DNA from 3 places in the Bacillus cereus group sp. BfR-BA-01316 genome. Region 1 is predicted to be linked to each of the others. Evidence: predicted binding sites of a transcription regulator. Region 1 holds the regulator's gene; each other region holds the start of a gene.

Region 1 (7,607 bases):
TATTGAATTTATTAATAAAATACAGATGGATGTAGCAGAAGTTTCTATTTCTTGCACAAGTTTGTTTCATAATGAATCTCCTGGTTTTCCAAAACATGTCACAATGCGTGACATCGTGTCTAATTATATTTATCCAAATACATTAAAAGTTATTCGAGTGACTGGGGCAGATATAAAAGAAGCTCTCGAACTCTCCGCCGCTTATTTCACACTACAAGAAGACGGAAACATCATTGTAAACCGTGCCTACTTAGAACCGAAACCGCAGCACTATAATTACGATATGTGGGAAGGGATTTCATACGTATTAAACATTTCAAAACCAATTGGCGAAAGAGTTACTTTTTTAGAATATGATGGACTGCCTATCAACACGAAGCAAGAATACGATGTCGTTATGAATAATTATCGCGCAAGTGGTGGCGGAAACTTCCTTATGTATCAAAATAAGCCCGTTATAAAAGACATACCAATAGATATGTCTGAACTTATCACTAACTATATATTGAAGCATAAAACGATAGAAGCAACAATAAATCATAACTGGAAAGTTATTAAATAGCGAATCTGTCTATTAATATCAAAAAAAGATGGGCTATGCCCATCTTTTAATTTAATTTTGCATTATCTTGCTTTTTTAAAGCTTTTAATTTCGCCGGTGTAACATCCGTTCCTTCTTCGTTAACGACTTTAATTCCTTTTAATTCGTTTAACATATTTTGACGAAATCCTTTTAAATATTGTTCACGTAGCGATTGGCGCTCACGTTGTTCTTCTTCAGTTAAGCCTTCAGCTTTTGCTTTTTTCGCTAAGAAGTTAATGCGTTCAATGAGTTCGTGACTTGGCATCTCGAATCCCCCTTCTACTCAAAACTGATTATTATCATACAATAGTTAGTCCTCTTTATCAAGCAATTGCTTTGTATATTCTACATACCTTCGATGTACAGTTGCTTTTGAAACATCATGACCAAAACCACGAAGTGTTGCTGCAATTTCTTCAAAAGTTAATTCATTCCGGCGTAAACGTACAATTTCCTCAATTGGCACTTCTTTTTTCTCACGTCCTATACTTAAATGACGATTTTTCAAATTATTCTCTGGACGAAATCCTTTCTCTACCGCCCTTTGCATGCCACGTTTAATTTTTAAATTGTGGATCTTTCTTTGATACTCTTCAACAATCCCAATTATATTTAGCACCATCGAATCAGAATCTGAAAGCTGTAATTCACCACTATGCGTGTGCGTATAAACTTTTATCCCCTCTTTATGTAAACAATGCATTAATGCGATCTTTGCATTTCCTCTACCAAGACGCGTTTCATCTTGTATAAGTAGTACATCAACTTGTTCATCTCGAATTGTATCTAGCACTTCTAATATGCCATCACGTTCAATTGTATAACCGCTAGCCTGCTCCTCAATTACCTTTGTAACATCCATTTGATAGCGCTCAGCTAAATGCAATAATTCATCTTTTTGACGCAATAATGATGTTTCCTGTTCTTCTTTTGTTGTGCTCACACGTGCATAAATAATTGCATTCATTTTGAACCCTTCTTTCTCACTATATTTTCCTTATAGTGTATCATAAATTCGCCTTTCGTTCGAACTTATGTTTGTAGAATGTTTTTTCGCATGTTATACTTAATAATAAGAAAAATGAAAGAAAACGAGGTGTTAGAAAACATGGAAAAGTTAACGAAACGCCAGCAAGACATTCTCGACTTTATTAAGCTAAAAGTACAAGAAAAAGGATATCCACCTTCCGTACGTGAAATCGGTCAAGCAGTCGGCCTCGCTTCTAGTTCTACAGTGCACGGACATTTATCACGACTAGAAGAAAAAGGATATATTCGACGCGATCCAACAAAACCACGCGCAATTGAAATTTTAGGTAGCAACCGAATGGAAACAGAAACACAATCTGTTATTCAAGTTCCAATCGTCGGAAAAGTTACTGCCGGTTTACCGATTACAGCAGTCGAAAGTGTAGAAGATCACTTCCCACTTCCAGCTAGTATCGTTGCTGGAGCAGATCAAGTGTTTATGTTACGCATTTCTGGAGATAGCATGATTGAAGCTGGTATCTTTGATGGTGATTTAGTTGTTGTTCGCCAACAGCAGTCTGCATACAACGGTGAAATTGTAGTTGCTTTAACAGAAGATAACGAAGCAACTGTTAAACGTTTCTATAAAGAAAAAGATCATTTCCGTCTACAACCGGAAAACTCTTCACTAGAACCTATCATTTTAAAACAAGTGTCAGTTATCGGAAAAGTAATTGGTGTATATCGTGATTTACATTAAAAATAATAAAAAGAAGATAATACCCTTATTTATATAGGGTATTATCTTCTTTTTATATTTTGATAGATTTCCGTTCATTCAAAAGACTTCATTTCATTAATTATTAACGCGTTTCAATAGTAACATCTCCAGCAGCAGTTTTACCGCTAATCTTTTTACTACCATTACCAATCGTTATATTTTTATTTTCTTCATTAAAAATTGTCACGTCTCCAGCAGCGGTTTGCCCAGTTATAACTGCATCTTGTGGTTTTTCCAATAAAGTAATATCTACATCTCCAGCAGTTGAACTTGCCTCTAAATCATATTTAGAATCATGATCAATAATATCTATATCCCCACTAGCCGTTTTTGCTGTTACTTTCCCTATTACTTTTTTAAAATTCACCTCACCAGCTTTTGTAGAACCCTCTACACTCTTTGCTGTTACATGTTTCAAATCCACTTCTCCGGCGAGTGTTTCAACACTTACGCGGTCACTTTTCACATTACTTATTTCTATTTGTCCAGCGGATGAATTTACTTTTATCTCTTGATAAGAACGTTCAGGTACTAATATAGTCAATGTAGGCGTTTGAAATCCGAAATTGTAAAATGAAAAATCAAATGAAACACCTTTTTCTATTTCCCCTATGACTTTTAATGTGTCACCATCTTCAGCAATACGAATCTCCTGTTTACTTACGTCTCCTGTTTGCTTTACATAAAAAGAGGAATCAGGAGATTTTTGGACAACAATATCTCCAGCATCTAACTTAACTTCTACATTTTTTAGCGTTTCGTTTTTAATAACTTCTTCCTTATTTCCTTTCTCTACAGTTTCTACTGCTTTTTTATATGTTTGTGAAATCCCTATTACTCCAATAATGATACAAGCGATAGCTACTAATAATATTTTTTTCATCATCTACTCCCCTTTTATCATTTTGAAGTTCCATACTACATAGCGTACACATAATCTTTTAAACCACTTCGTACTATAATAAGCTACAATACATAACAATAAACCTACTCCAACAAACGTTATACTAACGAAAAGATCCAACCATATAAAAGTACCCATAAATACTTTTAAAATAACGAAAAATGGTGTCACTACACTAGCAATACCACCGACCCAAAAGGAAAATATAAAAGCTATAATTGCAATTAATGGGCCTAACACAATAATAAAATTAAACAAACTAAGTCCAACCGCTGCCATGACAGCTCTTGTTATATTTGAAGTCGATGGATCCTTTTTCATCTCATCAAAGTGATACAAAGCAAGCAAATCTTTCGCAATTACCTTCGGAGAGCCAAGCCCCTTTATTATTTCTGATTCAGTTTTCCCCTCTTCTATCCCAAACTGAAAGTGCTCTTCATAATCAAATAAAATATCTTGTCGCTCTTCTTCTGGTAACTTTCTAAGATGACTTGATAATTCTTTAAGAAACTGCTCTTTACTCATCCCATTCCACCCCTTCAATAATTTCTTGAACACCTTTAGCAAAATCACGCCACTCTGTTACTAATAACGTAAGTTGCATCTCCCCTTGCTCTGTTAGTTGATAATATTTACGGGGCGGTCCTTCCGTGGATTCTTTTAAATACGTTTGAAAATATCCATCTTTCGTTAAACGACGTAATAACGGATATACAGAACCTTCCGATATTAAAAATTTATTAGAGATTTGCTGAACAAGTTCATACCCATAACAATCCTTACGTTTTACAAGTGCCAATACACACAGTTCTAACACACCTTTTTTAAACTGAACATTCAAGGACAATCCCCCTTTCTTATTTCAGTACTGTTCAATACACGGTACCTATTATATCCATAATATACCATTAGGTACTGTTTATTGCAAGGTACTAAATTATATTTATTCCCTAAATTTATAAAACACAAATATAAAAGCCCGAATAAGATCTTTTGTAACTGACCATTATCCGGGCTATCATTCAACTCGAATTACAATAATACAAGATTTCATTCAATCTTTCTCCTCTATGAACCCACTTCCATTTGTGACCCTAATAAATTTCGAAATACACCTTTTCTCTCTTTAGCCAATTGATTAAATTCACCTTTTTGAACAATTTCACCTTTTCCTAAAACAATAACTTGATCTGCATTGCGGATCGTAGATAACCGATGCGCAATAACAACAATAGTCATCGTTCCTTTCAATCTTTCTATTGCTGATTGGATCTTTACCTCATTTTCAGTATCTAATGCACTCGTAGCTTCATCTAATACTAAAATGGATGGTTGTCTTAAAATAGCTCGAGCTAGTACAAGTCGTTGACGTTCACCACCTGAAAGCCTCACTCCACGATCTCCAATGAGAGTATCAAGCCCTTTTGGAAGCATTCGTACAAATTCAGCTGCCGCCGCAAAATCTAATGCAGTCCAAATTTGTTCTTCACTGGCATACGGATCAATCATCAATAAATTTTCTCTTATGCTTGCATTAAATAAGAAAGGATCTTGTGACACATAACTAATAGCCCGTCTCAATGACAACAAATTTTCACTTGTAAGAGGAGTTCCATCTATTAATACTTGACCTTTCTCTGGTTGAATCAATCCCATTAAAACATCAATTAATGTACTCTTCCCAGCTCCCGAATGTCCCACAATAGCCGTCATGCTATTGATTGGTATTTGCACATTAATATTTTGAAGTGCATACAAATGCTCCTTCTTATTATACCGAAAATAAATATCCTTACATTCAATACCCTGTTCTATACAAATCGGCTTTATATGTTTTTGCTGATGTATATCCTGCATTTCAATCGCTTCATTACATTCCTCTTGTAATTCCCATAATGACTTAAAAGCAGGAATGCTTGCAGCAAGCTGTTCTAAATTAGACTGAATTGTCATAAATCGTGGCCATAGTCTAGAAAAGATAAGTATGATTAATAGTAATTGGGCAGGTTGAGCTTTAAATATACTTACTGATAATAATATAAAAAATGCAATTAAAATAGCCATTGAAACTTTATAAAACAATTGAGAGTTCGATCTTATTCTCATATACTCCATTTGTTCATTACTCATCTTTTCTGTTATAGATTGTAACCAATCCAAACGTGATGCTTCCAAAGTATTACTCTTTATATCTTTAATTCCATTAAAATGATCTGTTATACCAGAAAGATAGCCTTGTGCCAATTTTGAGGTCTTACCGCCTAGTATTCGTGCTTTTTTCATAAAAACACGAGAAGCTACCAAGAATAATAAGCCAAAGCCTAAAACAAATATAGTTATTTGGGGAGATAATAAAAACGCAATCCCCACCTGTATGAATGTAAACAGAATAGCAGCTAACAATTGTAAAATTAAATTAACCCCATAACTTACGCGAGCTAATTCTGTAGTTAATGTATTTATTAGATTTGTTTTCCTTTTCTCTAAAAAAAAACTCCACTTCGCTTTTAGAATCATACTATATGTTTCTATTCTTAATTCTCGTACAAAAGCTTGTTGCGTTCCCGCATCCCTTAGCGTTATGTTTCTTTGTAGTAGATTTTGACCTAACACTATTAGTATATATATACCTAAAATAGAAATTAGACTTGTTGTTTTAGGGAAATCCTGCAAAAATCTATAGACAGGTGCGATAAAAGCAGTCTCCTCACCTATATTGATTATTCCAGTCATACTTATCATAGGAATTAATAAAATAATACCTATCCCTTCAAGTAAACTTATTAAAACCATACCAAACAAATTCACATACAGAATCTTCCCTGCAGAAGAATATAATTTCTTCATAAAATATATAATATGATTCATCGATGTTCCCCCTATAACAAAGCAAGCTCCTTTGTTTTCCTCCAAAGACATAGAAACGGACGTAAAGGAAAATATAAAAAATGAAGAGATTTAGGTAACGGTAATGTTTTTGCATCAATTGGATAAGGATAAAGTTGGCTCAAAATAAATAAAATTTTTTGCTGATTAGACATCAGTGAAAATAAATGTCTACCATGATAAGCAAGTACTTCTTCAGGAACAGGTTCAGAATGCAAGTTTATCGTTTTCTTGAAATAAAACAGTGCTTCTTGTGCTAACTGCTTCGAATGTTTTTTAGCTACTAATTCCGTCATTCTTTCATTTAATCGTGTACCTAGCAATTGTGATGCCAAAATTAATGCTTGTCCTCCTAAATGAAGTATTTGGTATTTTCTCATTAATTTATGAATCTCATTCCAGTTAAGATCTTGATCGACAATTTTTTTTATGTCTACTAACCAACGTAACCTGGACCAACCATGTCTGGCACCATGAGATACAAGAAATAAAAATAAGTCTTCCTTTCCTAACATATATACCGAATTACTCGTAAGTGTACTTTTTCTCTTCTGCTTCCAAAGCTCTTCAAACCCAGGTTCCTTACCCGGTCCGGGATTTAACCTCCAATGAATTTCAAGTTTGATCCGCCTTGTTGGATGGAAAAATGTTATATGGTGATGCCTCCATTTCCAATCACTTAATATCGTTTGAATATAATCATCTTTCACATATCCTTGCTCTAAAAGTAGTTTTTCTACTTTTTCTAAATTTTGAATAGGGATGAGAACGTCCAAATCACAGGATGTTCGCAAAGAAATATCTCCATATAAGTCCTGAGATAGTACAGGACCTTTTAGAAACATCGTACGAATCTCATTTTCATTAAAAAGTTTATTTATTCGTTCCATTTCAGCACTTAAATAAAGCATTTGAAATGTATTATTTTTATATTTTCTATTTAAAGTTTGTACAACATGTGAAGGAATTAGTTCCTCATCTACCTGTTTAATTTTTTGATAAATCACCGGATAAACACGATGATGCATAGCTTGCTCAAGAAAAACCTCCCAATCAATATCTGCAAACCATTCACTACTGTAAGTTTGCAGTGTTTCGTCATCTTGTAACTTCAAAATTGCAAAAAGAAATTTCAATTCCTTAGACATGAACTCTACATCAAGACCAAAATCATTCCTCATTTTACTCTCCTTTAATAGTGTCCTCACTTAACCTCTTTGCAAATGATCCGACGACAGTAAACTTCTCCATTCCCTCTGATCCAGTAACATAAAAAGAACCGCTACGTAACCATGCATGCGCAATTAATTCCCCATTATTATCCTTAGCAGTTCCTAAATAAAGTGTACTCTCAATATGACGTTTTTCGAGCATTTTCATCCCAGCCATAGCTTTAACAAGGCATTGACTTTCCCAAAAAGTATAACGACTCATAACAGAAATAGCTTCGGACACCTTCTTTAGTGTATCCCAGTGTGGCTGAG
Region 2 (7,607 bases), on a different contig from region 1:
GGCCTTTTTAATTTCTTATTTATGGATCGTTATGATTGTATTGATGGGTTATATAAGCCCTTGGACATTGGTTATGTTCTTAGGTTTGAAAAAACCAATCTCTGCAATTCAAGGCTTCCAAAAAGGAGTAAAGAATCCTCGATATATGCGCATGGCAATGAAATCAACAGCGATGACAAACACGGTTTTTGGCTTCTTATTATCAGCAGGATTATTAATCAGTTATCTGTTTTAAATAAAAATTCTCAACAATCGGGCAATATTGTTAATTGATTAACCCCCTATTTCTCAATTTTAATACAGAGAAATGGGGGTTTTTATTTTGGGATTTACAACGCTAAGCTCATTTTCCTGACGATTACCCCGTTTTTAACAAGGTTAAGAAAGCTTTAGTGGCCTTAAAGAATCTAATGATATCACTTTCTCCGAATTAAAATGGTATTCTCCTAACAAATTAATATGTTCCCAGCCTAAAGGTGACATATGGTGCAATAAGTCTTCATTATATAGAAAGCTATGGGAATGGAACAAATAATCATTCCTTATTCCATTAAAGGGCGCGATTATCGAAAGATGAACGCGCGTGCCTGTTTCATGTTTAGGGCAGGTTGTAGAGGATATAGTCTAGCATTAATAGTGGTGAACCGTATCATAAATAAATGAGGTTTTAGCGAAAAAACAACAGCCCCCTCTAATTTGCTGGAGAGGTGCTGTTTTGTTATTTGAATGGCTTATGTTAATATACGCCTTTAATTCGAATGGTGGCGGCATCTTTTATTAGAATTGTCCCCTAGGTTTAACAAATGCTTTTTTGTAAATAATATGTTTGTTAAACAATTAATTAAGGGGGACTTGTATGCCACAGAATCGAAAAGTAGAAGTTCAAAATGATGCATACGAAGGAAAAGAGATCATACCAGATAATCCACAATATCTACCGCGTCACATGCAAATGGAGCTGCCTCACGAATTTTCTATAAATCCTCTGTTTGCCCGCGAAGGAGAATCAGTCGTTCCGCGCTTTCACATGCCTGATAAAGGCATGTTACCAGAAACAGCGTATCAAATCGTCCATGATGAAATTGCTCTTGATGGCAATGCCCGCTTGAATCTTGCAACATTCGTTAGCACATGGATGGAGCCTGCCGCAGAGCACTTATATGCCAAATCATTCGACAAGAACATGATTGACAAGGATGAATATCCACAGACAGCCGAAATTGAGGAGCGGTGTGTCCGCATTTTAGCCAACCTCTGGCATTCGCCCACCCCCATTACGACTATGGGTGTTTCAACAACTGGATCGTCGGAAGCATGTATGCTCGGGGGGCTTGCGTTAAAGAGACGCTGGCAAAACGCACGCAAAAGCGAAGGGAAGTCGGTGGATCGTCCCAATATTGTGTTTAGTTCTGCTGTTCAAGTCGTTTGGGAAAAATTCGCGAACTATTGGGAGGTTGAACCACGCTATGTGAAGGTTAGCCCAAAGCATCCCCAATTGGATCCTCAGGGGGTCCTCGCTGCCGTGGATGAAAATACGATTGGTGTAGTACCGATTCTCGGTGAGACTTATACCGGGCTTTACGAACCGGTTGCCGCCATTGCGAAAGTGTTGGACGATTTACAGGAGAGGACGGGCCTCGACATTCCCATGCATGTGGATGCGGCTTCGGGGGGATTTATAGCACCGTTTCTTCAACCAGATTTAGTCTGGGATTTTCAATTACCGAGGGTGAAGTCCATCAATGTATCCGGACATAAATATGGATTAGTCTACCCTGGGTTGGGTTGGATAATTTGGCGGGAAGCTGAAGATCTCCCTGAGGATCTAATCTTCCGCGTCTCCTATTTGGGCGGGAACATGCCGACTTTTGCCCTGAATTTCTCTCGTCCTGGCGCACAAGTGCTCCTGCAATATTACAATTACCTGCGTTTGGGGAAAAGTGGGTACTATGATGTCCAAAGGGCTTCTCAGAAAGTCGCTCTTTTTCTTAGCAAGGCGATTCAGAAGATGGAACCGTTCGAACTTTTGTCCGATGGTTCGGATATTCCGGTTTTCGCTTGGCGACTGAAAGATGGTTACACATTAAACTGGAATCTTTATGATTTATCTCGACAATTGCGTGTGTTCGGCTGGCAAGTACCCGCCTATCCATTGCCTCCAGATATGGAAGCGGTGACGATTATGCGCGTTGTGGTTCGAAATGGATTTTCCATGGATCTCGCGCATTTATTTTTGATGAACCTCAAACAGGCCGTTGCCTTTCTAGATTCCCTGGACGGGCCTATGCCACATGATACGAAATGTGATAATGGGTTTCATCACTAAATGGGGACAGATCCCGTAGTCATTAAGTTGAGCTAACCACCGGTGAAATTAACTATCTTAGATGAATCCTTCCATTAAGAAATTTATTGGAGGGACTTTTTATGGAGATTAAGTCGACCAATAAGAATATGCTTTATACAGAAGAAAAGTTTATATCAATTATCGGTTTGGGGAACAGGTTAAGCACCCGATCTGATAAATAGACAGAGAGATTCCGCCTATTGACTCGAAAAATATGAAAATGGGTAATTTTGCTTTGCATAATCGGAAAACCTCCCTTTATAAACCCCGGAACGAGCTCTATTCTGCATCTAACCGAAAAATTTGCGCTTATTTTACTATCGCTGGTTACTCAATTAAGGACAAGACTTCATATTTAGAGGAAGTGAGAGGGGGTAGGGTGATCCAAGAGAACCTCATTTAGATACGTCACGGTGAACCGTATCATAATGCAAAATTCAGAAAAGATACTGAAGATGTTAAAGCACCAAAAAGAGTTGAAGCTGTAATTCAAAAAGTTAGAACAATTGCTGATGAAAATAATGTAAATCCTGATATTATTGAACAAGTATATAGAACAATGATTTCTTGCTTTATAAATCACGAATTAATCCATCATTCAAAAATAGATAATAAACAAGGGTAAATTACAAGATGCAATATAATAATTGGTCGGAAACGTATTATATCCTATATATTCAGCAATCGGGCTCTTTAATGGAGCAATGAAAAAAGCCTAATTTCTTCACATTAAATTGAGAAATTAGGCTTTTTAATATTGAAATTTCCAGAAAGATCAACGTCTATAGTATTTACATGGTTATCTTTCAAACGTGGTTTCTATTAGTAAAAATGTTATCTAATTTTACTAATAACTAAGCCAATGGTGTTCAGAGCGACTTCGTTTAGAATTGATATTTGCAATTTGGTGTATAGGAAAAGTAACGATTAAGACTTTATAAAATAAAGAAAAAGAGCCAACTCATACGAGTAGACTTTTTCGTTTATACACTATTTCATAGTTGTTTTCTTATTTTCTCCGGAATGTCCTTTTCAGAAATAACGTCGCAAGAATAGACATACTTGCCCTTCACATGAATTTTTAAGTAAGTTTTTCTTATAAAATCATTAGGAGTGTTAGTTCCTACTATATATTCTTTCTCGTTCCCAGATTCATCAACACCTTTTAGTGAGTACATAGCTCGTCCTTTATGATTATAATCCGGAACGCCATATCCCTTCGCAATGGCGTATACATTTTTTTCTTCAGCAATTGGATTAAATCTGTCCAAATCCCCGCGCAACATGAAAGGTAGTAAGTATATAGGGAGGCCTATTCCTATTATGCAAAGTAAAAGTTTCTTCATGATTGTTTCTCCTTTTGTGTATTTACATTTTTCAGTATAGAAAAAATTTCTTATGAATTTAGAGGGGGATTTCTTAAGATTTTCTTAAAGGGATTTTTGAAGTACGATTATTTTAACCAAAATTTTCATGGGAATACCTTTCAAAAGAACATAAGTTCGTATATAATAAGAACAAACGTTCCTTTAGGGGTGATAACCTTGTATGATTATTCTCTTTTACCAAATCGTATTATTCTATGTGTAGATCTTCGTAGCTTTTATGCGAGTGTGTCATGTATTAAAAAAGGACTGGATCCACGTTATACAAAATTGGCCGTCGTAGGAGATGTGAATCGGAGCGGATCAATCGTATTAGCAGCAACACCGCCATTAAAAGCGTTAGGGATAAGGAAGATGGCAAGATTGTACGAAATACCGAAGCGACCAGATATTATTATTGTGAATCCAATTATGCATACGTATATGAAATGTTCAACTTACATAACAGGTTTAGCTTTGCAGTATGTTGCACCGGAAGATTTTCATCAATATAGTATCGATGAATTTTTCATGGATATGACCGCAAGTATTCATTTGTTTGCGAGTAATCCGCGCGAGTTCGCATTAAAGTTCAAGCGAGAAATATATGAACGTACACGGATTGAAAGTACGATTGGTATAGGACCCAATTTATTATTGAGTAAAGTAGCAATGGATATTGAAGCGAAAAAGAATAAAGATGGGATAACACAATGGACGTACGACGATATACCCGAGAAGTTATGGAGCATAAGACCGCTCAGTAAATTTTGGGGTATATCGTATAAAACTGAAATGAAATTGAATCGAAAAGGTGTACATACAATTGGAGAATTGGCTCAGTACCCTTTGAAATATTTAAAGCAATCTTTCGGTGTAATAGGAGAAGAATTACATCTACATAGTAACGGGATTGATTTTAGCAGAATAGCAGAGAAGTATGTTCCAGCAACAACATCTATAGCGAAAAGCCAAATATTATTACGTGATTACTCAATAGAAGAGTTCGTAGTTATGTTATTAGAGCATATAGAAGAAGTTTGTTATAGGTTGAGAAGAGAAAAGAAATACGCTCAAACGATCCATTTTTCAGTTGGATATAGCAAGGAATATGGCGGGGGAATAAGAAAGGCACATACGTTAAACAGAGCAACAAATTTAACGATGGATATTTACAATGTTTGTACATATTTTTTATACGAGCGTTATACAGGGGAACCGATTCGATCGATAAGTATTTCGTTAACAAATTTAATAAATGAAGGAGAAGAGCAAATTTCACTTTTCGATAACATTATACAAAGAGAAAAAGAAATGCGATTAACGAAGGTCATGGACGAAATTCGAACACGATTTGGTAAGAACAGTATTTTACGTGGGATTTCCTACACAAGCGTCGCAACAGCAAGATATAGAAACACATTATTAGGAGGACATAAATCGTGAAGAATGCTAATATGCCAAAAGGAAGAGGTATGGTAAAGTGGCAACCATTTGCCAGTATGCCAGAGCAGTTCGCAACTATTAAAGAAATGATAAGTAGGCAAACGAAAATCTCACGCCCAATCTTAACGCAAGATGCAAAAGAAATGATTGAAAATAGGCTGTTATGTTCATTTTTAGGTGAGGAAGAGGTTTTACTTACATATTACAGAGGTGGCTATCTATATGAAAATTACATAACAGTAGTCAATATTAATCCAATAAAGGAGACGATTATATGTACAGATGCATTTCGTAATAAGCGAATGTTTAAGTTTGTTGATGTAATTGAAGTGAATTAGAGGGGGAATATCTCTTCCTAACTTAATTATATCATGGAATTAAAGGTCAAAATAGACTGTTTATTCGCATTTACTACTGTTACAATCAAGAACACATGCATTGTAAGGAGAGATGTTAAATGAGTTCTTTTGTTCTCGATTTTCAGGAAATAGAAAAAACGCAGCTTTTTCTCGTTGGTGGAAAAGGGTTAAATTTAGGGGAGTTATCAAAAATTCAAGGAATACAAGTGCCAGAAGGATTTTGTATTACAACAGTAGGATATCAACAAGCCATCGAACAAAACGAAACGTTTCAAGCTTTATTGAATCAACTAACAATGCTACAAATAGAGGACCGAAATCAAATTGGTGAAATCAGCAGGAAGATTAGAGAAATCATTATGGAAGTAGAAATTCCTTTCGATGTTGGGGGAGCAGTTGCTCACTATCTCTCCCAGTTTGGAGATGAATATGCTTATGCAGTGCGTTCTAGTGCTACAGCTGAAGATTTACCACATGCTTCTTTTGCTGGGCAACAAGACACTTATTTAAACATCATTGGAAAAGAGGCCATCTTGCAGCATATTAGCAAATGTTGGGCGTCTCTATTTACGGATCGTGCGGTAATTTACCGAATGCAAAACGGATTTGACCATAGCCAAGTTTATTTATCTGTTATCGTTCAAAGGATGGTTTTCCCGCAGGCTTCCGGGATTTTATTTACCGCTGACCCAATTACTTGTAACCGAAAAGTGCTATCAATCGATGCCAGTTTCGGACTTGGAGAAGCGCTGGTCTCTGGCTTAGTATCTGCTGATAATTATAAAGTAAAAGAAGAGGAAATCGTCGATAAGATGATAGCAACTAAAAAATTAGCTATCTATGGACGAAAAGAAGGCGGAACAGAGACAAAGCAAATTGCTCCTAATCAGCAAGATATTCAAACACTTACTGAACAACAAATCTTACAACTAGCACGTATCGGAAGACAGATTGAAGCTTATTTTGGTTGTCCGCAAGATATTGAATGGTGTTTAGTTGATGATACATTTTATATTGTCCAAAGCAGGCCGATAACGACTTTATATCCAATTCCAGAAGCAAATGATCAGGAAAATCATGTGTATGTATCGGTTGGTCACCAACAAATGATGACTGATCCTTTGAAGCCATTAGGAATGTCTTTATTCCAGTTAACATCCTTTGGACCGAGGTTTCAAGCTGGGGGAAGGCTGTTTGTTGATGTTACACAAAGATTGGCTTCGCCTGCTAGTAGAGAACTTTTATTAAATACAATAGGGAACTTGGAGCCGCTTATTAAAGATGCATTAACGACTGTAATAGAGCGAGATGATTTTATCAAATTGTTACCGGCTGATGAAAAAGAAAAGAGTCTTGGTAAAAGTATGCCATCTACAAGTACGCAACCACAAATCGAAAACGATCCGGCAATCGTTACGGATTTAATCAAGAATAGTCAAGCATCGATTGAAGAGTTAAAACAAAACATTCAAACGAAATCAGGATCGGATTTATTTGATTTTATTCTGGAAGATATCCAGATATTAAAGAAGATTTTATTTGACCCACAAAGTTCAGCTGTGTTTATGGCTGCTATAGATGCTTCATCATGGATCAATGAAAATATGAACGAATGGTTAGGTGAAAAAAACGTAGCAGATACGCTTTCTCAATCTGTACCAAACAATATTACTTCGGAAATGGGTCTGGCGCTATTGGATGTCGCAGATGTGATTCGTCCTTATCCAGAAGTCATTGAGTATTTACAGCATATAGAAGATGACAGCTTTTTAGATGAACTAGTTAAGTTTAAAGGTGGGGATAAAGCTCGAGATGCAATCTATGCTTTTCTGAATAAATACGGAATGAGATGCAGCGGAGAAATCGATATTACGAAAACTCGTTGGATTGAAAAATCAAATACAATTATCCCGATGATTCTAAATAATATTAAAGACTTTGAGCCTAATGCGGGTAATCGGAAATTTGAGCAAGGGCTACAGGAAGCTTTGAAAAAAGAACAAGAGTTATTAGATCGATTGAAGCATTTACCGGATGGTAAACAAAAAGTAAAAGAGACAAAACGAATGATCAGCCTAATCCGGAATTTCA
Region 3 (7,607 bases), on a different contig from region 1:
GCTACAAGTGATACTTCCGGAATATCTAATCCTTCTCGTAATAAGTTAATACCGACAAGTACATCAAACTTACCTAGGCGAAGGTCACGAATAATTTCAATACGTTCTAACGTTTTAATTTCAGAGTGAAGATAGTTCACTTTAATTCCTACATCTTTTAAGTAATCTGTTAAATCCTCTGACATTTTTTTCGTTAAAGTCGTAATTAATACACGTTCATTTTTCGCAATCCGGTCATGGATTTCTCCTAATAGATCATCTATTTGTCCTTCAATTGGTCGTATATCAATTGGTGGATCTAAAAGCCCTGTTGGACGAATAATTTGTTCTACTACTTCCGGTGACTGCTCTAACTCGTACGGTCCTGGCGTTGCCGAAACGTAAATAACTTGATTCGTTTTCTCTTCAAACTCATCAAACGTGAGCGGTCTATTATCTAAAGCTGATGGCAGACGGAATCCATGCTCCACAAGCACTTGCTTACGTGCTTGGTCCCCGTTATACATCGCTCTTACTTGCGGAACCGATACGTGCGACTCATCCATAACAATTAAGAAATCCTCTGGAAAATAGTCCAAAAGTGTATATGGTGTTGAACCTGCTGGACGAAGTGTTAAATGACGGGAATAGTTTTCAATCCCTGAACAAAAACCCATCTCACGCATCATTTCTAAATCATAACGTGTTCGCTGCTCTATACGCTGCGCTTCTAACAATTTACCATTATCATTTAATTCTTTTAAACGCGCTTCTAATTCTTTTTCTATATTTTCAATGGCGACCTTCAACTTTTCTTCACGTGTAACGAAGTGAGATGCCGGGAAGATTGCTACATGATCACGTTCTGCTAATACTTCACCCGTTAATGCATTTACTTCTCGAATACGATCTATTTCATCCCCGAAAAATTCAATTCGAATACAATGCTCGTCAAGGGATGCGGGGAAGATTTCAACTACATCTCCGCGCACACGGAATGTACCACGCTTGAAATCAATATCATTACGGCCATACTGTACATCAACAAGTTCACGAAGCAATTGATTACGGTCCTTTTCCATACCAACCCGAAGTGAAACAACTAACTCGCGGTATTCTTCCGGAGAACCTAAACCGTATATGCACGACACACTCGCAACGATAATAACATCATCTCGTTCAAATAAGGAAGACGTTGCCGAGTGGCGTAATTTATCAATTTCATCGTTAATTTGCGCATCTTTTTCAATAAACGTATCCGTATGTGGTACGTACGCTTCCGGCTGATAATAATCGTAATAACTAACAAAATACTCCACAGAATTGTTAGGAAAAAAATCTTTCAGCTCACTATATAACTGTCCTGCTAACGTTTTATTATGAGCCATTACAAGTGTTGGCTTCTGCACCTCTTTAATGACATTTGAAATCGTAAATGTCTTACCCGTTCCTGTTGCTCCAAGCAACACTTGCTTTTTCTTTCCACTATTAATTCCCTCTACAAGCTTCTCTATCGCTCCCGGCTGATCACCTTGCGGGGAATACTCTGAGATAATTTCAAATTGATGTTCCAAGTGAAATCCGACCTCCTCATAAAAAATCTGTATTATTATTTTAACACGAATGCCTATAAAAAACCTAAAAAAACGAACAGATATTCGGTAAAATTTTCGACAATATATACATAAAAAAGGAAGGAGTAAACACTCCCTTCCTCTCTCTAATTTATTTTAATGGCACATCTAACAAATCATATCCATTTCGTCCGTCTTCATTCATACAATCTATCAACCTATACCTTATATCCACTTCACGAACTTCTTTGACTATTCTTTTACAACTATCAGACTGAACACCTTTATTATCACCTGCGAATTCATCTCGTCTATTATCTAAAATATGACGTATCTCTTTTCCACTATGTTCTAACGTTTGAAAGATTGGATCGCCTTCATGTGTATAATTTACAATCCTTATTTCATCAACTTTTCCTTGTTCAACGTTCAAAACGAACTTTTCAAATTTGTATAGATTAGAAATTCCTGTCCTTTTCGCAACGATATCATCCTTCTCATCAACTGTACTGCTAGATTGTGAACATGCTACTAAACTGAAGAAGAAAACACATATGAAACTCGCTCTTTTTCCTATTGTCATCCTCTCCTATTCAAACTATTTGTATACACAATTAAAAAGTTCTATACTCTCTTTTACCGAACCTTTTATCAAGAAAAAACTACTCTCATCTTATGAAAGTAGTCTCTCTTTTACCTTTCTCCTTCTTCGGAAAAATCACATATGAAAATGAAATTGCAGTATCCGCTAAAAGAATAATAGCCCACACTTGGCTTACACGGCTTGCTGCTTTATTTAAAACGATTCCTGACTCTAACCAATTCCCCCACTGTTCTACTGGAATAAGCCCATACATGAAGAAAAAGAATATATGAACAGCAACAAACAAAATAAGATGTAAAACCCAATTTTTCATTTCCTGCTTCGCATGCGCCCTACCTGTTACTTCAAGTGGTTCTTCGATAATAGGCGCCGGTTCATTCCGCCACTTCGCAACTAGTTTTTGTACATATATATCTAGCTTCTTCAAATCCTTTTTCCCGTAAAAGACAGCATACAATAATATAATTACAGTAATGATTTGAAAATTAGAGAACTTCCCTGTTTGATAGTAGTCCACTACTCCTAAAGTTAAAATAAACACTTCATTTACGAGTAGCACAATCCCCATAATAAAACTCGCCTTTTTCAAGCGAAATCCATACCTTAGTAAAAAGAATCCGATAGCCGATAACCAAAATACAATCTCTGCCCCAATTAAAAAATACCAACGATATTCTGCGAGTATACTCATTTATCCCTCTCCCTTTCGTCATATATACGAAAAGCCTCATCCATATATAATAGAAGCTCTTCCTCAATTGGATACATACTCATTTTCTGTGAATCTTCTTTTGACTTTCTCACTTCCCACAATTTATCTAAAAATGCTTCATCACCATTTGCCATCTCTAAACACTTCAGCATTAATTTCTTCGTTGCCCCTTGTACTTCATCATTTGTTGCTTCCTTACCGTCTTTCATAAAGTTACGTAATTGTTTTAATAAATTTACCCACTCTAATACATTCGGATCTTCCTCACTCATATTTGGTAAATTATGAAGTAAATCTTGCTCTTCCTTTGAAAACAGTTCATTTTGGAATATTTCACGTATACGAGGAGACTGCTTCGAAAGCTGAATGAGTTCAAACATAACTTTCCAATCCAGTTCTTCCTCCACATCTACCGAATAAACAACGGCTTGTAAAACACGTTCCATTCGATTGAATTTCTTTTGTTCTTCCTGTACAAATCTAAGTTGCTTTTCAAGCGAGTCTTTTAAGTTAAGTTCACCTTTTACTAACATATTCGTAATCTCTTTTAATGAAAAACCCATTTCTTTTAAAAATAAAATTTGCTGCAAACGAACAACATCTCTCTCGCTATATAACCGATGTCCTCCATCCGTTTTCCTACTCGGCTTTAATAAATCGATTTGATCATAATAACGTAACGTCCTTACTGTAACCCCTGTTTCCCTCGTTAGTTCTTGAATTGAAATCAACTCCATCACCTCTTCTTCTTCATTATAAAAGGTGACGTAACGTAACTTTCAAGTAGTTTGTAAAAAAAATACAAAAAGCTGTTTATACCTTTTTGTATAAACAGCCTTTATGGAAATAACACCTTTTGTATAGCACGCCCACACGATAATATAATCGCTCCAACAACAACAACAACAACAACAACAACACCCACTGCTGTTTTATGATAATACGCTGAAATTAACAAATAGTACGATAGCCTACAGTGCCAAATATAATACATACACTTGGCACTGGATTACGAGAATAATTTTGTATTCCCCAAAATAAAGCAAATATAGCTGTAGCAACGCATAATATCGGTAATCCCATTCCGCTTCCCCTTTATCTATCTATTTACTAGTCTTTGTTGCTAATACACTCGTTGACGCCATACTAATTAATAAACCAAAAATAACTACATATAATAGTTCATTCACATTTACAAGTTGTTTATCTAAATATTTATTCATACAAAGATACACGATAAAAAACAGAAAGAAACCTACCATACAAACCATAAAATATTGCTGCATTTTTTTCATGATTCTCTCATCTAATGCAGGTACGCCTTCTTCTTTCCATCGCTTTCGCTCCTTATACTCAGACACAGCGTATAAACTAATAAGGGCTACATTTGAAATCAATATCGCTTCCCACGAAATATTTAAAATGACTAAACTTGTATTTAAAATAAGCCCCGCTAAAGATAAGCTTCCTATAAACCTCATAACTTCTTGCTTATTCATGCATTATCGGCCTCTTTCTTATTTCTAAATTTCCACTTGGGCCAATAATTCACACCGTAATATACAAACTGTCCCGCAACAAATAGAACAAAAGGTGTTCCAGCACTTCCGTAAACAATTAAATTGTACAGACTCCATATAGCCAAACTAATCACGAAAAATAACCCTACATATTTAAACGCTTTATCTGATTGAAATCTCTCAAACTCATCTTGCATTTTCATTCCTCCTATCGCTATGCTCGTTTTCCCACCATTACTTCTATGATGAGACTACCAGCAAATAAGAAACTACATACAGTGAATATTTCTGGCGTAGGTATGACATCTCTGCCTACGACTTTGCTCGCACCAATGTAAACAATGAGAAGGATAAATGCGAATATAAATGAGACATTTACATACTTTTTTATATTTTCATTTACTCGCTCATCTATCTCTGGCAGTTCTTCTTTTTTGTACTTATGTTTTTTATAATACGTATACACTGTTAAAAGTAGAATTGCTAAAATGTTACTAACTATTAGCGATAACATCGGTATGGATGGATCCATAATACGAACTAAAACGTCCCCTCCACATAATCCTAAGACAGTAGCGATATACAACTTTTTAGTATCGTTCATTTTCTCTCCCCTTACTCCAGCGTAAATATTTCTTCTACCTTCATTCCAAAATATTTGGCGATTTTTAGGGATAACTCTAGACTCGGGTTATAGTGGTGGTTCTCAATCGCCACGATTGTCTGCCGCGTCACTTGCATCGCCTTTGCCATTTCAATTTGCGTTATATGATGTTGTTTTCGTAATTCCTTAATTTTATTTTTCACACCCATAGGATCCACCTTCGAAAGTAAAGATATCTTTACTATAATTATAAATATTTTCCAAATACAAGTGAAGATATCTTTACAAAAAAAGGTAAAAAAAGAGACATCCATAAGATGCCTCTTTGCTACTACATAAATCCTAATGCATATACAAGAATGTATCCAAGTACCGAAAGGCAAACCGAGCCAATTAGCCCTGCCACGAATGCCCTACTTCCTAATTTGCGGAACGTTTTAAACTCTACATTTAAACCTAGCCCTGCCATCGCCATTGCAATAAGCATGTACGCAATTACTACAATGTATCCGGCAACAACTTCTGGGATAACCCCAAGCGAATGCACCGCACTCATTGCTAAAAATCCGAAGATGAACCAAGGAATTGGAAGGTCGCGCCACGATCTTTTTTCCTTGCTTCCCTCGCTCTTACCAAACCATAATCCAATTAAAATCGCTACTGGCACAAGCATCGCTACGCGCGTTAATTTCACAATAACTGCGATGTCTACAGCCGTGCTACCTCCTGGCGCCGCCGCAGCGATAACATGAGCGATTTCGTGCAATGTCGCACCTGAGAACACCCCGTAACCGTAGGGTGAGAAGCCAAGCACTGGGTATAATAGCGTATAAATAAGTGTAAATATTGTACCTAAAATTGCAATAATCGCTGCCCCAACTGCCGTTTCTTCATCTTTCGCTTTCACTTGCGGTGCAATCGCGACGACTGCGGCCGCACCACAAATCGCCGTTCCGCACGCCGTTAAAATTCCAAGTTTCTTTTCTACTTTAAATACTTTCGTTAGTCCATATACAACGAAAATTGTAAATGTAATAACAACCGCTGCGATGATTAATACTTTCGGCCCCGCCTTCGCAATATCTACAAGATTTAACCGCATTCCAAGTAAGATGATCCCAAAGCGTAGCAACTTCTTACTCGCAAAGTTCGTTCCCGCTATCGCTTCTTGAGGAATCCCGATTGCCGCGCGCCAAACCATCCCGATTAGAATAGCGATTACTAATTGTCCCATAATATTTAAAAATGGAAGCTCTGCTAAATATTTCGCGGCGATTGCGATTAATAACGTAATCCCAATACCTTGCGAAAATCCAAAGCCCTTCTTCTTTTGTATAACAAGTGTTTGTTCCACTTTGTACCACCCCAATAATCGTATTGGAACATGCATGTTCTTTCTAGTTACATTATAAGAGAGTTTTAATAATAAGTTTAATATCAATATTGAATCCCTATCATCAGAAATACTTATGATAAAATGAAAACAAAAATAAAGGGGCCTAACAAATGAACGTCGACATTTTAAAAATCTTTGTTACTGTCGTTGAACAAAAACATTTTTCGCGTGCTGCGGAACTATTAAACCTTTCACAACCCGGCGTTAGTATGCACATTCGCAACCTGGAAAATGAATTTGGGACTACACTTATTCAGCGCTCCCCAAAGCACGTCCAAGTTACGGAAGCTGGAAACATTTTATACATACACGCAAAGCAAATGCTCTCACTTTATGAAGATGCGAAGCAAGAAATTAATGAATTGCACAACGTCGTAACGGGAACGCTGCGGATCGGTGCTAGCTTTACAATTGGCGAATACTTACTTCCAAAAATATTAGCGCACTATGCTAATGAAAACCCACACGTCGAAGTTCATACATTCATCTCCAATACAGAAGAAGTTTTGCAAAGCATTCGCTCTAATCAAATTGATATCGGCTTAGTGGAAGGCCAAGTCGTATACACCGATATAGATGTTGAAACTTTTATGCAAGATGAGATGAAGCTTGTCGTCCCGCCAAACCATCCATTGCTCCATACTGAGGAAATAAATGAAAATACTCTCCAAGATCAAGTCTGGGTATTAAGGGAGAGCGGTTCTGGCACACGTGCCTATAGCGATCGCTTTATACACCAACATCATTTAAAAATGAAACGCTTCTTTACATTCAGCAGTATTCAAAGCGTGAAGGAAGCCGTCGCTGCCGGGCTTGGCATCGCTATACTTTCCGATTGGACTGTTCGAAAAGAACTGTTGGCAAAAGAAATATTCCACGTCCCTGTTCCGGACGAAAAGCTAATCCGCCCATTCTCCATCGTGCGCGGCAAATATTTCATCCCGTCTAAAGCCATTCAAGTGTTTTTAAATCATGTGGATTCTTTTGCGAAAAAGCAGAGTTGACCTTTACATTAGTGTGAAGGTTTACAATACATGTAGAAGGAGTGAGATGCAGTGCGAATTGGGGAGTTATCAAAAGAAACTGGGGTTAGCGAAAGGTCACTAAGACATTACGAAGAAAAGGGATTACTCCCTTCGAAACGCCTCACAAATGGCTACCGTGATTTTGATGAAAGTGCCATCGAAAAAGTAGAACTTATTCAAATGTACTTACAGC

The links. The regulator LexA, encoded in region 1, represses DNA repair genes until DNA is damaged. The targets are predictions, from matches to a motif close to CGAACATATGTTCG.
Positions count from the first base shown of each region.
Region 2: the regulator LexA is predicted to act here: its motif matches at 3,839-3,852, upstream of MR071_RS15410 (Y-family DNA polymerase).
Region 3: the regulator LexA is predicted to act here: its motif matches at 1,627-1,640, upstream of uvrB (excinuclease ABC subunit B).

Region 1 is NZ_JAKUGX010000034.1:33,322-40,928, reverse strand. It holds gene MR071_RS21065 (bifunctional metallophosphatase/5'-nucleotidase) at 1-562, shown strand, start outside; gene MR071_RS21060 (DUF896 domain-containing protein) at 609-848, opposite strand; gene MR071_RS21055 (YneB family resolvase-like protein) at 894-1,550, opposite strand; gene lexA (transcriptional repressor LexA) at 1,692-2,312, shown strand; gene MR071_RS21045 (DUF4097 family beta strand repeat-containing protein) at 2,416-3,219, opposite strand; gene MR071_RS21040 (DUF1700 domain-containing protein) at 3,220-3,762, opposite strand; gene MR071_RS21035 (PadR family transcriptional regulator) at 3,755-4,078, opposite strand; gene MR071_RS21030 (ABC transporter ATP-binding protein) at 4,306-6,105, opposite strand; gene MR071_RS21025 (nucleotidyltransferase domain-containing protein) at 6,117-7,304, opposite strand; gene MR071_RS21020 (lasso peptide biosynthesis B2 protein) at 7,306-7,607, opposite strand, start outside.
Region 2 is NZ_JAKUGX010000019.1:40,432-48,038, forward strand. It holds gene menA (1,4-dihydroxy-2-naphthoate polyprenyltransferase) at 1-235, shown strand, start outside; gene MR071_RS15400 (glutamate decarboxylase) at 857-2,326, shown strand; gene MR071_RS25815 (chorismate mutase) at 2,751-2,972, shown strand; gene MR071_RS15405 (YxeA family protein) at 3,343-3,693, opposite strand; gene MR071_RS15410 (Y-family DNA polymerase) at 3,892-5,157, shown strand; gene MR071_RS15415 (YolD-like family protein) at 5,154-5,495, shown strand; gene ppsA (phosphoenolpyruvate synthase) at 5,615-7,607, shown strand, end outside.
Region 3 is NZ_JAKUGX010000001.1:79,039-86,645, reverse strand. It holds gene uvrB (excinuclease ABC subunit B) at 1-1,553, opposite strand, end outside; gene MR071_RS00405 (DUF4362 domain-containing protein) at 1,705-2,136, opposite strand; gene MR071_RS00400 (hypothetical protein) at 2,222-2,848, opposite strand; gene MR071_RS00395 (MerR family transcriptional regulator) at 2,845-3,606, opposite strand; partial or broken gene MR071_RS00390 (hypothetical protein) at 3,708-3,952, opposite strand; gene MR071_RS00385 (ATPase) at 3,973-4,368, opposite strand; gene MR071_RS00380 (hypothetical protein) at 4,365-4,586, opposite strand; gene MR071_RS00375 (hypothetical protein) at 4,604-4,993, opposite strand; gene MR071_RS00370 (helix-turn-helix transcriptional regulator) at 5,005-5,202, opposite strand; gene MR071_RS00365 (YeiH family protein) at 5,325-6,347, opposite strand; gene MR071_RS00360 (LysR family transcriptional regulator) at 6,500-7,393, shown strand; gene MR071_RS00355 (MerR family transcriptional regulator) at 7,445-7,607, shown strand, end outside.